One region of the Allobosea sp. 05T439 genome, then DNA from elsewhere that is predicted to be linked to it. Evidence: riboswitches for the same ligand, from Rfam matches in the RefSeq annotation. Region 1 holds a riboswitch; each other region holds the start of a gene.
What was found. Region 1 has a riboswitch for cobalamin ahead of AC1DIO_RS25345 (CbtB domain-containing protein). Riboswitches for the same ligand answer to the same signal wherever they lie in the genome.
Positions count from the first base shown of each region.

Region 1 (4,895 bases):
AGCCGCATCGGCTTACCGGGAATCGCCGAAAAACCCTTCAGGCGCAGCACGCCCTCGGCCTCCGCGGCCCTGGCAACGCGGGCCGCCAGCTCCTCGGGCGATGTCGCCGCGGCGAGAGCGAAATCGAGGCTTTCGAAATCGTCGTGGTCGTGGTCCTCGGCGCTCTCATGGTGCGAGGGGCGTCCAGCGAGATCGGCCTCGGCAGCCGCGTTGAGGCCAATAATCAGGGCGGGCTCGACCTTGCCATGGGCCGTCTCGACGATCTTGATCGCCTTCGGCAGATGCGCGGCGATCTCGGCCTTGACGCGTTCGCGGCCGGCCGCATCGACGAGGTCGCTCTTGTTGAGCAGGATCAGGTCGGCGCAGAGGATCTGGTCCTCGAACACTTCTTCGAGCGGGTTGTCGTGCCCGACCGCGGCATCCTGCGCCGCCTGCGCAGCGAGAGCGGCGGGATCATCCGCGAACTGGCCATCCGCCACGGCCGGACCATCGACCACGGCGATGACACCATCGACCGTGACACGTGACCGAATGGCCGGCCAATTGAACGCGTTGACCAGCGGCTTCGGCAGGGCAAGCCCCGAGGTCTCGATCAGGATGTGTTCCGGCGGGTTCGGCCGGTCGAGCAGCTTTTCCAGCGCTGGCACGAAGTCGTCGGCGACGGTGCAGCAGATGCAGCCATTCGGCAGCTCGACGATGTCCTCCGCGGTGCAGCCGGAAATGCCGCAGCCGTCGATGAAGGAACCGTCGAAGCCGAGATCGCCGAACTCATTGACCAGCACGGCGATGCGCTTGCCCCCTGCATTCTCCAGCAGGTGCCGCACCAGTGTGGTCTTTCCGGCCCCGAGGAAGCCGGTGATGATCGTGCAGGGGATCTTGCCCAGCGAGCGGGCTTGGGGAGCGTTCATGATCTCATCCTTGTTGGCGCGCCGGGAGAGGCGGTACGCGCGCGACCACGCCCTTGCGGAACGAAGCGGGTCTTTCTTTCCAGGGAACGATACCGTTTGCGCTGGCTGCAAAGCTTGCAGCTGCGTCAACGATTTCGGCGATATGGGTGTCTGCGTCGAGATCGCCGATCAGATAGGTCCATTTGCCGTCGGCCGCCAAGGCGACGGTGCAGGGGCGATTGCAGACCGCGAGGCAGTCGACGGGTTCGACCGGAAGCGTCCCGCCGTCGCGCGCGATGCGTTCGCGCAGCGCCTCGGCAAAACCCAGTCCGGGCTGGTCGTAACCCTCCGGCAGGTCCGCCCGCGCGCGCCGGCAGGCGACGCAGACGAAAATGGTGACATCGCCTTCGGGCATAGGCCGGTTCCTTTGCTTCCGGCGCGATCCCGGGGGATCGCGCTCAGCGTCAGGCCTTGGCCGGGGCTGCGGCACGGCGCGTCGCCCAGGGCCAGAGCACGCCGACGGCAAAGCCGGTAGCGAGCCAGAGGGCAGCCTGGAGCGCGAGCGAGAGCGCGGCGAAATGCGCTGCGATTTCGGCCGGGACCTTGCTCTCCGGGGCGGCGGGATGTGGTGCGCCGATCAGATGCGGGACGAGCATGGCAAGCACGGCAAGTGCCCGCAGCCAGCTCGCCTCCGTCCGCAGGAAGACCCAGAGGCCGCCGGCGGTGACGAGCGCGGTGGCGATCCACCAGGTCTGGCGGTGGAGCAGTTCGGCTGACGCGCTGCCGGGCAATTCCGGTGCGAGCCCGGTCGCCGGCACGAGGCCGAAGGCCAGGAAGCCGCAAGCCGCCCAGATCAGTGCGGTCCGTTCAGTGATGGCATCGCCCGCTGCGATCATGCCGCCGAGCAGCAGGGCGGCAAAGCCGATCGCGGTCGCAATGGTGACGATGGTGGTGAAGGCCGTGCGCTGCAAGCCGTCCTGTGGCTTCCACTCGGCGTGGTCGGCTGCGTCGGCGCCGCCATGGGCAAGGACGATCCTGGCATCGCCGGTGAAGCTGGCGTGCTGAAGCTCGGCTGCGCGCAACGCCGTCTCAAAGGTTTCCGCCTTGAGGATCAGCGGCGTGGTGGTGACATGCTGGAGTGCTGCGACCAGGAGCCCAGCAAGAAGCCCGGCCAGAAGACTGACCGTGAGAACACGATTGACCATGTTGCCTTTCCCTCAGTGGCAGGGAAAGGCGAGGGTGTGGCGCGTGTCGTGGGCTGCGTTGTGAACGCTGGTCGAATGGGCGAAGCCGACGGTGAAGATCAGGGCTGCGCCGAGTGCCAGGGCAGCTGCGACAGCCTTGACGCGCTCGGATGCGCTGGCCTGGGTGGTGATCGAAGCCGTATTCGTCGTCATCTCGGTCTCCTTGGCCACCCCGCCGGCAGCCCGCTGGATTGCATCACTCATCGACGGCAGGTCTCCTGGCTCGCGGGTCCGGATCTCTCGCCGCCTTCCCGGGACAATCCCAGTGGCCGATGGCGCGAAACTCGCCGCTTACAGTTGCGGGGGCAGCCGCGGTATCGCACCGCGTTCCCTTTTCACCTCCTTGCAGAGGCACCGTCGGGGATGATCATTAGCCATCTGCACGGTGCTGTGCAATGCAGCGATCGTGATTGCGAGCGCAGTGAAGCGATGTGATCTCTGATGGCCTGTCCCGGCTTGTTTCGCTTCGCTCGCCAGGTCCGTTCCTTAGGCTGATCTTCCCTGGGTTGAGATTTTGGCAGTGGCAGCGATCCTTTCCCCTCTTACCCTCGTTCTGGGCGGCGCCCGCTCCGGCAAGAGCCGCCATGCCGAGGCCCTGATCGAGATGGTGCCGGCGCCCTGGATCTATCTCGCCACGGCGCAGGCCTATGACGATGAGATGCGCGCCCGGATTGCCGAGCACCGCGCCCGCCGGTCGCAGGATTGGATGACCATCGATGCGCCGCTGGCCCTGGCGCAGTCGATCCGCGCGGTTCCCGCGGGGCAACCTGCCCTGGTGGACTGCCTGACGCTCTGGCTGACCAACGTGATACTGGCAGAGCAGGATGTGGCGGCTGCAAGCCGGGAACTGGTCGAGGCCTGCGTTTCGGCACGTGGCCCGGTGGTCCTGGTTTCCAACGAGGTCGGGCTCGGTATCGTGCCCGAGAATGCGCTCGCCCGACGGTTCCGCGACGAGGCGGGGCGGTTGCACCAGATGCTTGCGGCGCGGGCCGACCGGGTGATCTTCATGGTCGCCGGTCTGCCGATGCAGGTGAAATGAGCAGGAGGTTCCGATGACGATCGATGCTGACGAGGCCGCCCGCCACAAGGCCAAGATGGAAAAGCGCAAGGCGGTGCAGGATGCCGAGGTCGCCGCCAAGACGATCGAAAAGGGACTCCTGATCGTCAATACGGGGCCAGGCAAGGGCAAGTCGACCGCCGCCTTCGGATTGATCCTGCGGGCTCTCGGCCATGACTGGCGCGTCGGGGTGGTGCAGTTCATCAAGGGCGCCTGGGCGACAGGTGAACGCAAGGCGCTCGACGCCTTCGGCGATCGCATCGTCTGGCACACGATGGGCGAAGGCTTCACCTGGGAAACGCAGGACAAGGCCCGCGACATCGCTGCCGCCGGGCGCGCCTTCGCCAAGGCCAAGGCGTTGATGGACGATCCGGAGATACGCCTGCTCGTGCTCGACGAACTCAATATCGCGCTGCGCTACGACTATCTGCCGCTGGCGGAGGTGGTCGAGACATTGGCGAGCCGGCGCCCTGATCTGCACATCGTCGTCACCGGCCGCAATGCCAAGCCCGAGTTGATCGCCGTCGCAGACCTCGTCACCGAGATGACGGTGGTCAAGCATCACTTCGCGGCGGGCGTGAAGGCACAGGCCGGGATCGAGTTCTGAGGCCAGGGCATCGACCCGAAACGTGGATCGCAGCTTTCGGGAAAGTCGAAGCAAACACAGAAGGTGAGATCGTCGTTCCCGATGCGATGCCCGGTCCGATGAACTAGAGGGCGAGCGCGGTGACGGCCCCCGCAACGGCGAGCCCCCACAGCAGCAGACACGCCCTCCGATAGAGAGCGAGCGCCCGCCGGATATCCGCCGCTTCCGCTTCGGCCCGGCCGTCCCCCATCCACCCGTCGTCGACCCTGACATCGCCATAGACGCGCGGGCCCGCCAGCCGGAGGCCGAGCGCACCTGCCATCGCGGCTTCCGGCCAACCGGCATTGGGCGAACGATGATGGCGGGCATCGCGTCGGACAGCTCGCCACGCATTGGCGGGGTCTGACGTTTTGTCGAGTGCGGCGGCTGCGGTCAGCAGCAGCGCGGTGAGGCGAGAGGCGGGAAGGTTGACGAGGTCGTCGAGACGCGCCGCCGCCCAGCCGAAGGCGAGGTGGCGCGGTGTCTTGTGGCCGATCATCGAATCGGCGGTATTGATCGCCTTGTAGAGCGCGCCGCCCGGCAGGCCGCCGACGCCGAGCCAGAAAGCCGGAGCGACGATCCCGTCCGAGAAATTCTCGGCAAGGCTTTCGATTGCGGCGCGGGAAACTCCGGCTTCGTCGAGGGTTTCGGGGTTGCGGCCGACAATCATCGAAACGGCGATGCGTCCGCCTTTGAGCCCGTCCCGCTCCAGTCCTTCGGCGACCCGTGCGACATGCTCGTGCAGGCTGCGCTGTGCGATGAGGCTGGAGGCGACGAGCGCGAGGGGCAGCCAGCCCAGCGGGCCGAGGCCGCGGCAGAGCAGGGTCAGCCCCCATGAGATGGCGAATGTGGCGGCAAGCAGCAGCGCGAGGGCGAGGCCGCCGGCCGCCTTGCGCACGATGAAGGAGGCGCGCTCGCGATTGAGCATCCGGTCGAGCCGGGAGATCAGCGCACCGATCCAGGTGACGGGATGGCCGATCAGCGCATACAAGCCCTGGGGGTAGCCGAATCCCGCCTCGATGATCAGGGCGGCGGCGAGGAGCGGTAGGGAATCGGACAGGCTCATGCGGGGCGGGAATGGC
Region 1 covers NZ_JBFTKP010000028.1:33,878-38,772, forward strand. Annotated here, with positions in the region: gene cobW (cobalamin biosynthesis protein CobW) at 1-908, opposite strand, end outside; gene AC1DIO_RS25335 (DUF1636 family protein) at 913-1,302, opposite strand; gene AC1DIO_RS25340 (CbtA family protein) at 1,352-2,092, opposite strand; gene AC1DIO_RS25345 (CbtB domain-containing protein) at 2,105-2,335, opposite strand; cobalamin riboswitch at 2,323-2,505, opposite strand; gene cobU (bifunctional adenosylcobinamide kinase/adenosylcobinamide-phosphate guanylyltransferase) at 2,646-3,170, shown strand; gene cobO (cob(I)yrinic acid a,c-diamide adenosyltransferase) at 3,184-3,795, shown strand; gene cbiB (adenosylcobinamide-phosphate synthase CbiB) at 3,899-4,879, opposite strand; gene cobD (threonine-phosphate decarboxylase CobD) at 4,891-4,895, shown strand, end outside.

Region 2 (4,895 bases), on a different contig from region 1:
TCTTCAGGCCGCAATCGGGGTTGATCCAGAGCTGTTCGTCTGCGAGCTGGAGGCGAGCGAGCTTCATCAGGCTCGTCATCTCGCCCACCTCGGGCACCCGCGGCGAGTGGATGTCATAGACGCCGGGACCGATCTCGTTGGGGTAGCGATAGGTCTTGAAGGCGTCGAGCAATTCCATCTTCGACCGCGAGGTCTCGATCGAGATCACATCGGCGTCCATCGCGGCGATCGCGTCGATGATGTCGTTGAACTCCGAGTAGCACATATGGGTGTGCACCTGGGTTGCGTCGGTGACGCCCGAGGCACAGAGCCTGAAGCTGCCCACCGCCCAGTCCAGATAGCCCTTCCACTCGCTCTTGCGCAGCGGCAGCCCCTCGCGCAGCGCCGCCTCGTCGATTTGGATCATCGCGGCACCGGCCTTCTCCAAATCGATGACCTCGTCGCGGATCGCCAGCGCGATCTGGCGGCAGGAGGCACTGCGCGGGATGTCGTCGCGGACGAAAGACCAGTTCAGGATCGTCACGGGCCCGGTCAGCATGCCCTTCATCGGCCTCACCGTCAGCGACTGCGAATAGGTCCACCAGCCGACCGTCATCGGCTGCGGCCGCGAGACGTCGCCGAACAGGATCGGCGGCCGCACACAGCGCGAGCCGTAGCTCTGGACCCAGCCATGTTTGGTGAAGGCGAAGCCGGCGAGCTGCTCGCCAAAATACTGCACCATGTCGTTGCGCTCGAACTCGCCATGGACGAGCACGTCGAGGCCAATCTCCTCCTGCCAGCGCACCGTGCGCTCCGTCTCCTCACGCAGGAATTGCTCATAGTCGGCATCGCTGATCAGGCCCTTGGCATGAGCCGAGCGGGCCTTGCGGACCTCGGCGGTCTGCGGAAAGGAGCCGATCGTTGTCGTCGGGAAGGCTGGCAGGTTGAAGCGTTCGCGCTGCAATTTCGCTCGGGCTGCGAAGGGGCTCTTGCGGTCCGTCATGCTGGGCGTCACCGCCGCGACACGCGCAGCCACTGCGGCATCGTGGACTTTCGGCGAAGCCTTTCGGGCCGCCGCTGCGGCCGCCGAAGCGTCCAGGGCATCCCTGACGCTGTCGCGGCCACCCGCGAGGGCTTTGCCCAGCACCGAGAGTTCGCCCATCTTCTGTACGGAGAAGGCGAGCCAGCTCTTCAGGTCGGAGTCGAGATCGGTTTCGAGATCGAGATCTATCGGCGTGTGCAGCAGCGAGCAGGAGGGCGCGATCTGGACATGGTCGGTGCCGCGCCTGGCGACCACCGGCTCGAGCCGGCCGAGCAGCGCCGGCAGGTTGGCCCGCCAGATGTTGCGGCCATCGATCATGCCGAGCGACAGCACGAGCCCGCGCGGTGCCTTGGCCAGCACCTCCTCGAGCTGCGCGGGAGCGCGCACGAGGTCGAGATGAAGGCCTGCGACAGGCAGCGTGACCGCCGTGTCGAGATTGTCGCCGAGACCACCGAAATAGGTCGTCAGCATGACCTTCAGCTGCGGCAAGGCATGGGCGATGATGGCATAGGTCCGGCGCAGGGCGTCGCGGGCGGCCTCGTCGAGATCGAGCACCAGACAAGGCTCGTCGATCTGGACCCATTCGGCACCATTGGCGGAAAGGCGGCGCAGCACATCGATATAGACCGGCAGCAACTCGCCGAGCAGCGAGAGCGGATCGAGGCTGGCGTCCTTGCTCTTGCCGAGTTTCAGATAGGTGACCGGCCCAAGCAGAACGGGGCGGGTGTCGTAGCCGAGTGACTTGGCCTCACGATACTCGTCGACCGCCTTGAGCGAGGACAGTGCGAAGCGCTGTCCGGTCGCGAATTCGGGCACCATGTAGTGGTAGTTGGTGTCGAACCACTTGGTCATTTCCTGCGCCGGGGCGCCGTGGGAATGCTCGTGGTCGTGGTGGGCATGGCCGCAGGAGGTGTGCGGCTCGGTCTCGCTTTGCGCACCTCGCGCCATGGCGAAATAGGTCGCCAGCCCGACCGGACCACCCTTCCAGCCATAGATCTCGGGAATCGCGCCGACCATCACGCTGATGTCCAGCACCTGATCGTAGAACGAAAAGTCGTTCGACGGGATGACGGTGACGCCGCGTGCCTTCTGGCGGGCCCAGTTGGCGGCGCGCAATGCGGCGGCGGTGTCGAGCAGGTCCCTTTCGGTCGACTTGCCCGACCAATAGCTTTCGAGAGCGAGTTTGAGTTCGCGGCGCGGACCAATGCGCGGCGTCCCAAGGGTCGCGACAGGAAGTGAAGATGACATAGGCTTACCCCAGAAGTTGGGAGCAAAGGCCAAAGCGGACGCGTCCAGGATTCCGCCGGCGAAGAGCCTGCGCAATCGCAAAGCGCTCCACCGGGACACCCCGCCCGAGGACGTTCAGTTCGTCGAGGCAGGTCTCCTGGCTCACGGGTCATCGCTGCTGTCCGGCCTTCCCGAGACCTTGCCGGCCTCAGTGACACATCTTGGACAGCGGCTCACCGCTTACAGTTGCGGGGGCAGCGCCGGCCTTGCCCAGGTCAATAGCGACCTCGACGCACCGGCTTCCCTCTTAGCTCCGGGCAAACAGACCCAGAGAACCACGACACCCCAACCTAGGTCCAAATGCTCGCCGCAGTCAATGGGAATATAAAGACATCTTTATGTCTCCATGTCGCTATCTGCGCCGACTGACGCTGCCCCCGACGGCGGGGTGTACCCTGGTCGCGCGCAGGCGATGCGGCGCAAGCAGTTCCCCGCGCAATTGCTAAAGTAGAATAATTAGAATCTATATCTATTATAGATTGCATGTACTTCACTACAAAAGTACATCAGAAAACACTGTGTCAAATTTACAATTGCGAATCCTAGTACCAGCGGACTACATCCACCCGCAAATGGACTGGGATCTTCCAATGAAGAACAAATCAAAACTATATTTTTCAGCCACTTTCCTTTTTACAATCCTTCAAAGCACGATTTGTTACTCTCAAGCGATCGCAGATGGCGGCAGTGCGTCACCGGCGTTCACGCTCGACCAGATTACGGTCACGGCGACACGCGGTGAAAAGCAGGTTCTCGATGTTCCCGGCGTCGTGAACGTTATCTCACGGCAGGAACTCGACGAGCGCATGACGCGCGACATGCAGGACCTCGTCCGCTACCAGCCGGGCGTCAGCGTCAACCGCCTCACCAGCGGCACCGACCCGTTCGGCAACCTCGATGGCTTCACGATCCGGGGGGTCGGCGGCAACCGCGTCCAGATGCAGGTCGATGGATCGCGTGTGATCGAGCGCATCACTGATGGCAATCGCAACTTTGTCGAGATGCCCTTCCTGAAGAGCGTCGAGATCGTGCGTGGCCCGGGCTCCGTGCTCTGGGGCGCCGATGCTCTGGGCGGCATCGTCGCCTATCGTACGCTCGATCCCCAGGACCTGCTGAAAGGCAAGGACAAGCCGTATGCCGTACGTCTCGATGCCGGGTATGACAGTTTCGACCGCTCCTTCACCAAGACCGGCATTGCGGCCTTCAGGCTCACCCCTGCCCTCGAGGCCATTGTCGGCCTGAGCCAGAAGACGGCGGAGGAGGCCAAACTCAGCCGTGCCCGGGCCGATGGCGGCCGCTGGGGCTGCCCCGTGCCGAGCCTGCGCTATCTCGGCTGCGACACGCTGAACCCGCTCGACAGCACGGTTTGGAACGCCTTCGGCAAGATCGTCTTCTCGCCGACGACAGACCATACGTTCAAGCTGACCGGAGAGTATTTCGACAACAGCTCAAAGGTAAATCAGCTCTGGGACTACAATGTCTTGGCGTCTGGTCTCCGCAACGGACCCTATATCCGAGATGAAGTGAAGTCACGCCAGCGCATCGCCTTCGAGCATCAATGGGATGTCGGCACGAGCTTCCTCGACTCGATCCGCTGGCAGGCATCGTTCTCGCCACAGAAGCGTGAGGTCACCAATAATCGCTACCAGACGCAGACCAACAGCCAGCAGCGTTTCACCCGCGGCTTCCTCGACTATTCCGAACAATTCTCCCAGCTCGACATCCAGGCCAAGTCGAGCTTCGCGCTMGGCTCGAGCTTCCACAGGCTGACCTACGGGTTCCAGGGCGACGTCACCAAGACCGATTATGAGCGTCGCGACGACGTCCGGAACATGTCGACCGGCGTCACCACCACGACGATTGCAGGCGGCTTCAACTTCGCCAACGCGACGACGACGCGCTACGATTTCTATCTGCAGGACGAAATCGAATTGCTAAACGGTCGCTGGACGATCACGCCGGGCGTCCGTTACGCCAATTACAAGATCGACCCGAGCATTGGGCCAGGCTACGTCATCGTGCCGGGCAAGGCTCCGCGCGAGATCGACTCGCATAAGCTGATCCCGCAGGTCGGCACGATCTTCAAGCTCGACGAGACCTATTCACTCTATGCCCGCTACGCCCAGGGCTTCAAGATGCCGACCGCGCAGCAGCTCTATACGTCGCTGCCGATGGGCACCCAGAACCTGATCCCGAACCCGGATCTCAAGCCCGAGAGCGTCACGTCCTACGAAGCCGGCATCCGCGGCCGCTTCGACAATGGCTGGTTCTCGGTCGGCGTCTTCCATGCCGATTACAAGGACTTCATTCAGAACTTCGCGCCGATCCTCGGTTCGACCGATCTGACCTATCGCAACCTCTCGAGCGTCAAGATTTCCGGTATCGAGGCATCGGCCGAGTGGAAATTCCACGAGCGCTGGCTCGCCAATGTCGCGTTGAGCTACCAATACGGCACGCAAAAAGCGGATGCTGGCGCATTGACCACGCCGTATAACTCGATCACCCCGTTTACCGCTGTCGCCGGGCTGAAATACCTGATGCCCGAATATGGGCTGGAGGCCGAGGTCATCGGAACCTTGGGGGCGGG
Region 2 covers NZ_JBFTKP010000021.1:75,792-80,686, reverse strand. Annotated here, with positions in the region: gene metE (5-methyltetrahydropteroyltriglutamate--homocysteine S-methyltransferase) at 1-2,269, opposite strand, end outside; cobalamin riboswitch at 2,379-2,603, opposite strand; gene AC1DIO_RS22405 (TonB-dependent hemoglobin/transferrin/lactoferrin family receptor) at 2,881-4,895, shown strand, end outside.
Region 2: another riboswitch for cobalamin. It lies ahead of metE (5-methyltetrahydropteroyltriglutamate--homocysteine S-methyltransferase); the one in region 1 lies ahead of AC1DIO_RS25345 (CbtB domain-containing protein).

Region 3 (4,895 bases), on a different contig from region 1:
TCGGCCATGTTGGCGTTGCGCGGGTCCTGCGAGAGCCAGGTGACCGAGGCGATGCGCTCGCGCTCGGCGAGCCGCAGCACCAGTTCGTCCGAGCACATGTTGAGCGAGACGATGCGGGATGGCTTGGCCGGCGTTTCGGCGGCCGTCAGGCCGCCGAAACCGAGCAAGAGGCCAAGCGCCAGAACGGCGCCGCGAGTCATCGCGCGGGCCGCCCAAGGCTTCACAGCGTTACCTTCAGGCCGCCATAGGCGCTCAGACCCGGCACCAGGAAGCCGACGGGGTTCTCGTAGCGCTTGTCCAGCAGGTTATCGATGCGGCCGAAGACACTGAGCCTGTCCGTCGCCTTGTACTCGGCGGCGAGATTGACGATGGCCGCACCCGGCGCCCGCATGCGCGAGATCGAGAAGTCACGGTTTCCGTCGACGCGCTCACCCACATAGATCAGCGTCGCCGAAAGGGTGAGCTTGTCAACCGGGGTCCAGCTCGCCGTCACGCTGGCCTTGTGACGGGGACGGCGCAGCAGTTCCTGCCGGGCGATGTCGTCCTTGGCGATGGTGAAGGTGTAGTCGGCCCGCACCTTGAACTGCGGCGAGATTTCGAGCGCGGTAAAGGCCTCCACCCCCTTGGTCGTGGCCTTGCCGATATTGGCATAGGAGTTCCGCGCCACGTTGGTGACGATCAGGTTCTCGATGTCGTTGTGGAAATAGGTGGCGCCGAACCGGACCTTGTCATCGAGGAGAGGCTGCTCGAAGCCAAGATCCCAGCCGCGGCTTTCTTCCGGCTTCAGGTTGGGATTGCCGAAGAAGTTGAAGGCCGGGCGAGAATCGCTGAAACGCTCGCTCAGGGTCGGGGCCTTGAACCCCGTGCCATAGCTCCCCTTCAGCTTGGTTTCGATTTCCGGCACGATATAGGCTGGCGCGAAGCGGTAGGTCGTGTGGCCGCCAAAGGTCTCGTCATCGTCGTAGCGGATGTTCGAGACCATGAAGAGCCGGTCGCCGAAATTCGACTGGAGTTCGGCAAAGGCGCCCGTATTGCCGTTGGATGCCGTGAGCGCGCGGGTTTCCAGCCGTTCGCGCTCGTATTGCAGACCCATCACCAGGGTCTGCCCCTTCATCAGCTCAAGGTCGCCGCGCCAGTCGACCTTGGTGCGCTCGCCGAGATTCTCCGTCGGCAGGCCGAGGATACCAATCGCATTCGGCGTGCGGCCGGTGCGGTCCTGATTGCTGTAGGACAGGCCGAAGCGATTGACGAAGCGCCCACCAAGCGGATCCCAGACGACCTCTCCGCGGGTGAAGGCCTGCTTGTAGTCCTGGCTGCTGCGGAAGCTGCTGGGCGTGCTCGGAAAGCCGGAATCGCCGGTGAAGAGCAGGTAGCCGTCAGTGTAGCGGCCGACCCAGTTCAGCGACAGCGTATCGGACAGCGCGACGCCGAACCGGGCCGAATAGGTCCAATTGTCGTAGGAATTCGGGTTGACGCGGCGCCCCGACGGCACGAGCCCGGGAGGCGTCACCGGGGTCGAATCCGATTTGAAATGGGCGATGCTGAGGGCGTAGTTGAAGCGGTCATCGCCGCCGCTGAGGCCGACCGACTGGTTGAAGGTGCCGTATGAGCCGGCCTCGGCTCGGGCCGTGAGCTTCGGCGGACCCTCGCCACGCTTGGTGGTGATCGAGATGACGCCGCCCAGCGCGTTGGCGCCGTAGAGGCCGCTTTGCGGTCCGCGTAGCACTTCGATGCGCTCGATGTCGTCGGTCAGCATCGAGCCGAAATCGAAGGAGCGGTTCGGGGTCGACGGGTCGTTGGCCTCGATGCCGTCGATCAATACCTTGACGTGGTTGGAGTTGGTGCCGCGGATGAAGACCGAGGTCAGCCCGCCCGGCCCGCCGGTCTGCACGATATTGAGGCCGGGAACGGCGGCGAGCGCCTGCGGCAGGGTCCGGCGCTGCTCGCGCTCGATATCACCGGCAGTGATGACGGTCACGGAATTGGCGATCTCGCGCGCTGGCGTGGGTCGCGTCGTCGCGCTGACGACGATTTCGTCGAGGGCAATCGATTCGGTGGCTGACTGGGCGGATGCCTGGTTGGCGGGGAGGGAGCCGGCGGAGACAAGGAGCGACAGGGTGATGAGCAGCCGGCTGCGCCGGGCAACCTTGGGAGGACGGATCACGATGGAACCTCGGGCGTTGACGTCTGTGGCACGTCACCGCGAACGCGAGGCCCCGTCCGCTGCCCTTAGCCAGCGTGCAGTTCAACAAGCGATCGAAACACCCCGTCCGAACGTGTTCGCGTGTGACCACGGCTGACGGCAGGTCTCCTGGCTCGCGGGTCGGTGCCTTGTCGCCGCCTTCCCAGGTCCGAGGGCCCCAGTGGCGTGTGGCGAAAGGCTCGCCGCTTACAGTTGCGGGGGCAGCCACGGCATTGAATGGCGAACCATCCGCACCGCATTCCCTTTTGATCCCCTAAGGGAACCGTCGCTGGCGAGGTAAGGCCGGAACGGCCGCTGCGTCAATGATCGTTGGTGCGGGTGTCCCCAGGCGAACGCAGGTCGTCATCCCTCAAAATGCGCCAGCTCGGTCCCTCGAGATCGCTGAACTGGCCGGTGCGCATGCACCAGAAGAAGGCCGCCAACCCCAGCAGTCCGAGACCGAGTGCCAGGGGGAACAGGATCACCAGGATATTCATGACGCCACTCCCGTATTCTGCCGCGGCAGGCCGCGTCCCGCGCGCAGCGCGTTGAGCGTGACCACCAGTGACGAGCCCGACATCGCGACGGCTGCGACGAGCGGCGTCGCGAAGCCCGCGACGGCAATCGGCACCGCGACGGCATTGTACAGCACCGCAAACCAGAGGTTTTCCAGCATGAGGTTGCGCGCCCTGCGGGCGATGCGCAGGCTGTCGGCGACCGGCATCAAGCTGTCGCCGATGAAGACAATGTCGGCCGAGGCCTGCGCCAGGTCGGTCGCGCTGATCGGCGAGATCGAAACATGGGCCTTGGCAAGGGCCGGAGCGTCGTTGAGCCCGTCGCCGATCATCAGCACCTTGCGCCCCTTGGCGCTGAGCCGGTCGAGCGCCTTGAGCTTCTCGTCGGGACGCAGGCCGGCTTCGGCCTCCGTGATACCGAGGGCCGAGGCGACCGGCGCGACAGCTTCGCTTCGGTCGCCGGAGAGAATGCGGATCTCGAGGCCGAGACCGCGTAGCGCGGCGATACAGTCGCGCGCCTCCGGCCGGATCTTCTGATCGACCGCGAAGATGGCGCATTCAGTGCCATGGCGCCAGGCGATCAGGGAGGCTGAGGGATGGCGCGCGGCGACGATGGCGGCTTCCGCCCCGGCCTCGCAATAAGCGACGCTGCCGAGACGGGTCTCGATCCCATCCACAATCGCGCTCAGGCCTGCGCCGTGATTTTCGCTGACATCGCTCGCAGGAGCAGGATGGCCGGCGGCACGGGCGATGGCGCGGGCGAGAGGGTGGCGGCTCGCGGCTGCCAGCCTGCCCGCCGCCTGCAAGGTTGCGGTATCGATCTCAGCGCCATTGACCAGATCGGGGTCCGGCAGGGTGAGGGTGCCGGTCTTGTCGAAGACAGCGACATCGGCTTCGGCCAGGCGCTCCAGCGCATCGCCCTGTTTCAGCATGACCTTGCGCTTGAACAGGGCAGACGCAGCAACGACCTGCACGGCCGGAATCGCCAGCCCCAGCGCGCAGGGGCAGGTGATGATCAGGACGGTGATGGCGATGATCAGTGCTTCGGGCCAGGGCAGGCCGAAGGCCATCCAGCCCAGCAGGGTCGCGAGCGCCGTGGCGTGGACGAGAGGGGCGTAGACCCTTGCCGCCCGATCGGAAAGCTTGACATAGCGGGAGCGGCTTTCGACCGCGCGCGCCATCAGGGCATCGATCTCGTCGAGCAGGGTGCCGCTGGCTGCGGCTTCGACCTTGACGGTCAGGGCCCCGGAGAGGTTCACGGTGCCGGCATAGACCTGCGCGCCGGCCATGACGGCATGCGGCAGGGTTTCACCGGTGACGAGGCTCTGGTCGATTTCGGAGGAGCCGGTCTCGATGATGCCATCGACACTGACGCGCTCGCCCGGCTKGATCAGGACGCGGTCGCCGGGCACGATGGCCGCGATCGGCGTCACCATCGCCTCGCCATTCGGCATCAGCCGGGTCGCGGTTTCGGCCTTCAACGCGGCAAGATTGCCAGCGAGGTCGCGCGTGCGGCGGCGCATCAGCTGGTCGAGATAGCGCCCGATCAGCAGGAAGAAGATCAGCATCACCGCGCCGTCGAAATAGGCATGCTCGGCGTGGTTCCAGGTCACCACCACCGACATGCCGAGCGCGAGCACGATGCCGAGCGTGATCGGCACGTCCATGTTGACGGCGCGGGCGCGCAGAGCCCGGAGCGCACTCTCGAAGAAGGGGCGGCCGGCATAGGCGGCGGTTGGCAGGGCAATCAGCGCCGAGAGCCAGTGAAAGAAGTCGCGCGTGACCGGATTGATGTCGCTGCTATTGCCCGACCAGACCGAGACGGAGAGCAGCATGATGTTCATCGAGGCGAAGCCGGCGACGCCGAGATAGCGCAGCAGCCGCCTTTCCTCGCTTGTGTCGTCCTCACGGCCGGAGGCGGGCAGGAAAGGGTAGGCCTTGAAGCCGAGCCGGGAGAGGCGCTCGATCACGGCCTCTGGGCGCAGTACGCCTTCCGTCCATTCCACCGTGACGCGCTTCAGCGCGAGATTGACCCGGGCGCTGAGGATACCGGTCTCATGGGCAAGGCCGTTCTCGATCGCGTGCATGCAGCCGGCGCAGCGGATGTTCTCCACCGCGAGTTCCATGCCCGCGACGCCGCTTTCGCGATGGCGGATGAAGACGGAGAGATCCTGCTGCGCGGCCATGAGCCTCACTCC
Region 3 covers NZ_JBFTKP010000004.1:105,693-110,587, reverse strand. Annotated here, with positions in the region: gene AC1DIO_RS06110 (ABC transporter substrate-binding protein) at 1-200, opposite strand, end outside; gene AC1DIO_RS06105 (TonB-dependent receptor plug domain-containing protein) at 221-2,164, opposite strand; cobalamin riboswitch at 2,285-2,485, opposite strand; gene ccoS (cbb3-type cytochrome oxidase assembly protein CcoS) at 2,503-2,679, opposite strand; gene AC1DIO_RS06095 (heavy metal translocating P-type ATPase) at 2,676-4,883, opposite strand; gene AC1DIO_RS06090 (FixH family protein) at 4,889-4,895, opposite strand, start outside.
Region 3: another riboswitch for cobalamin. It lies ahead of AC1DIO_RS06105 (TonB-dependent receptor plug domain-containing protein); the one in region 1 lies ahead of AC1DIO_RS25345 (CbtB domain-containing protein).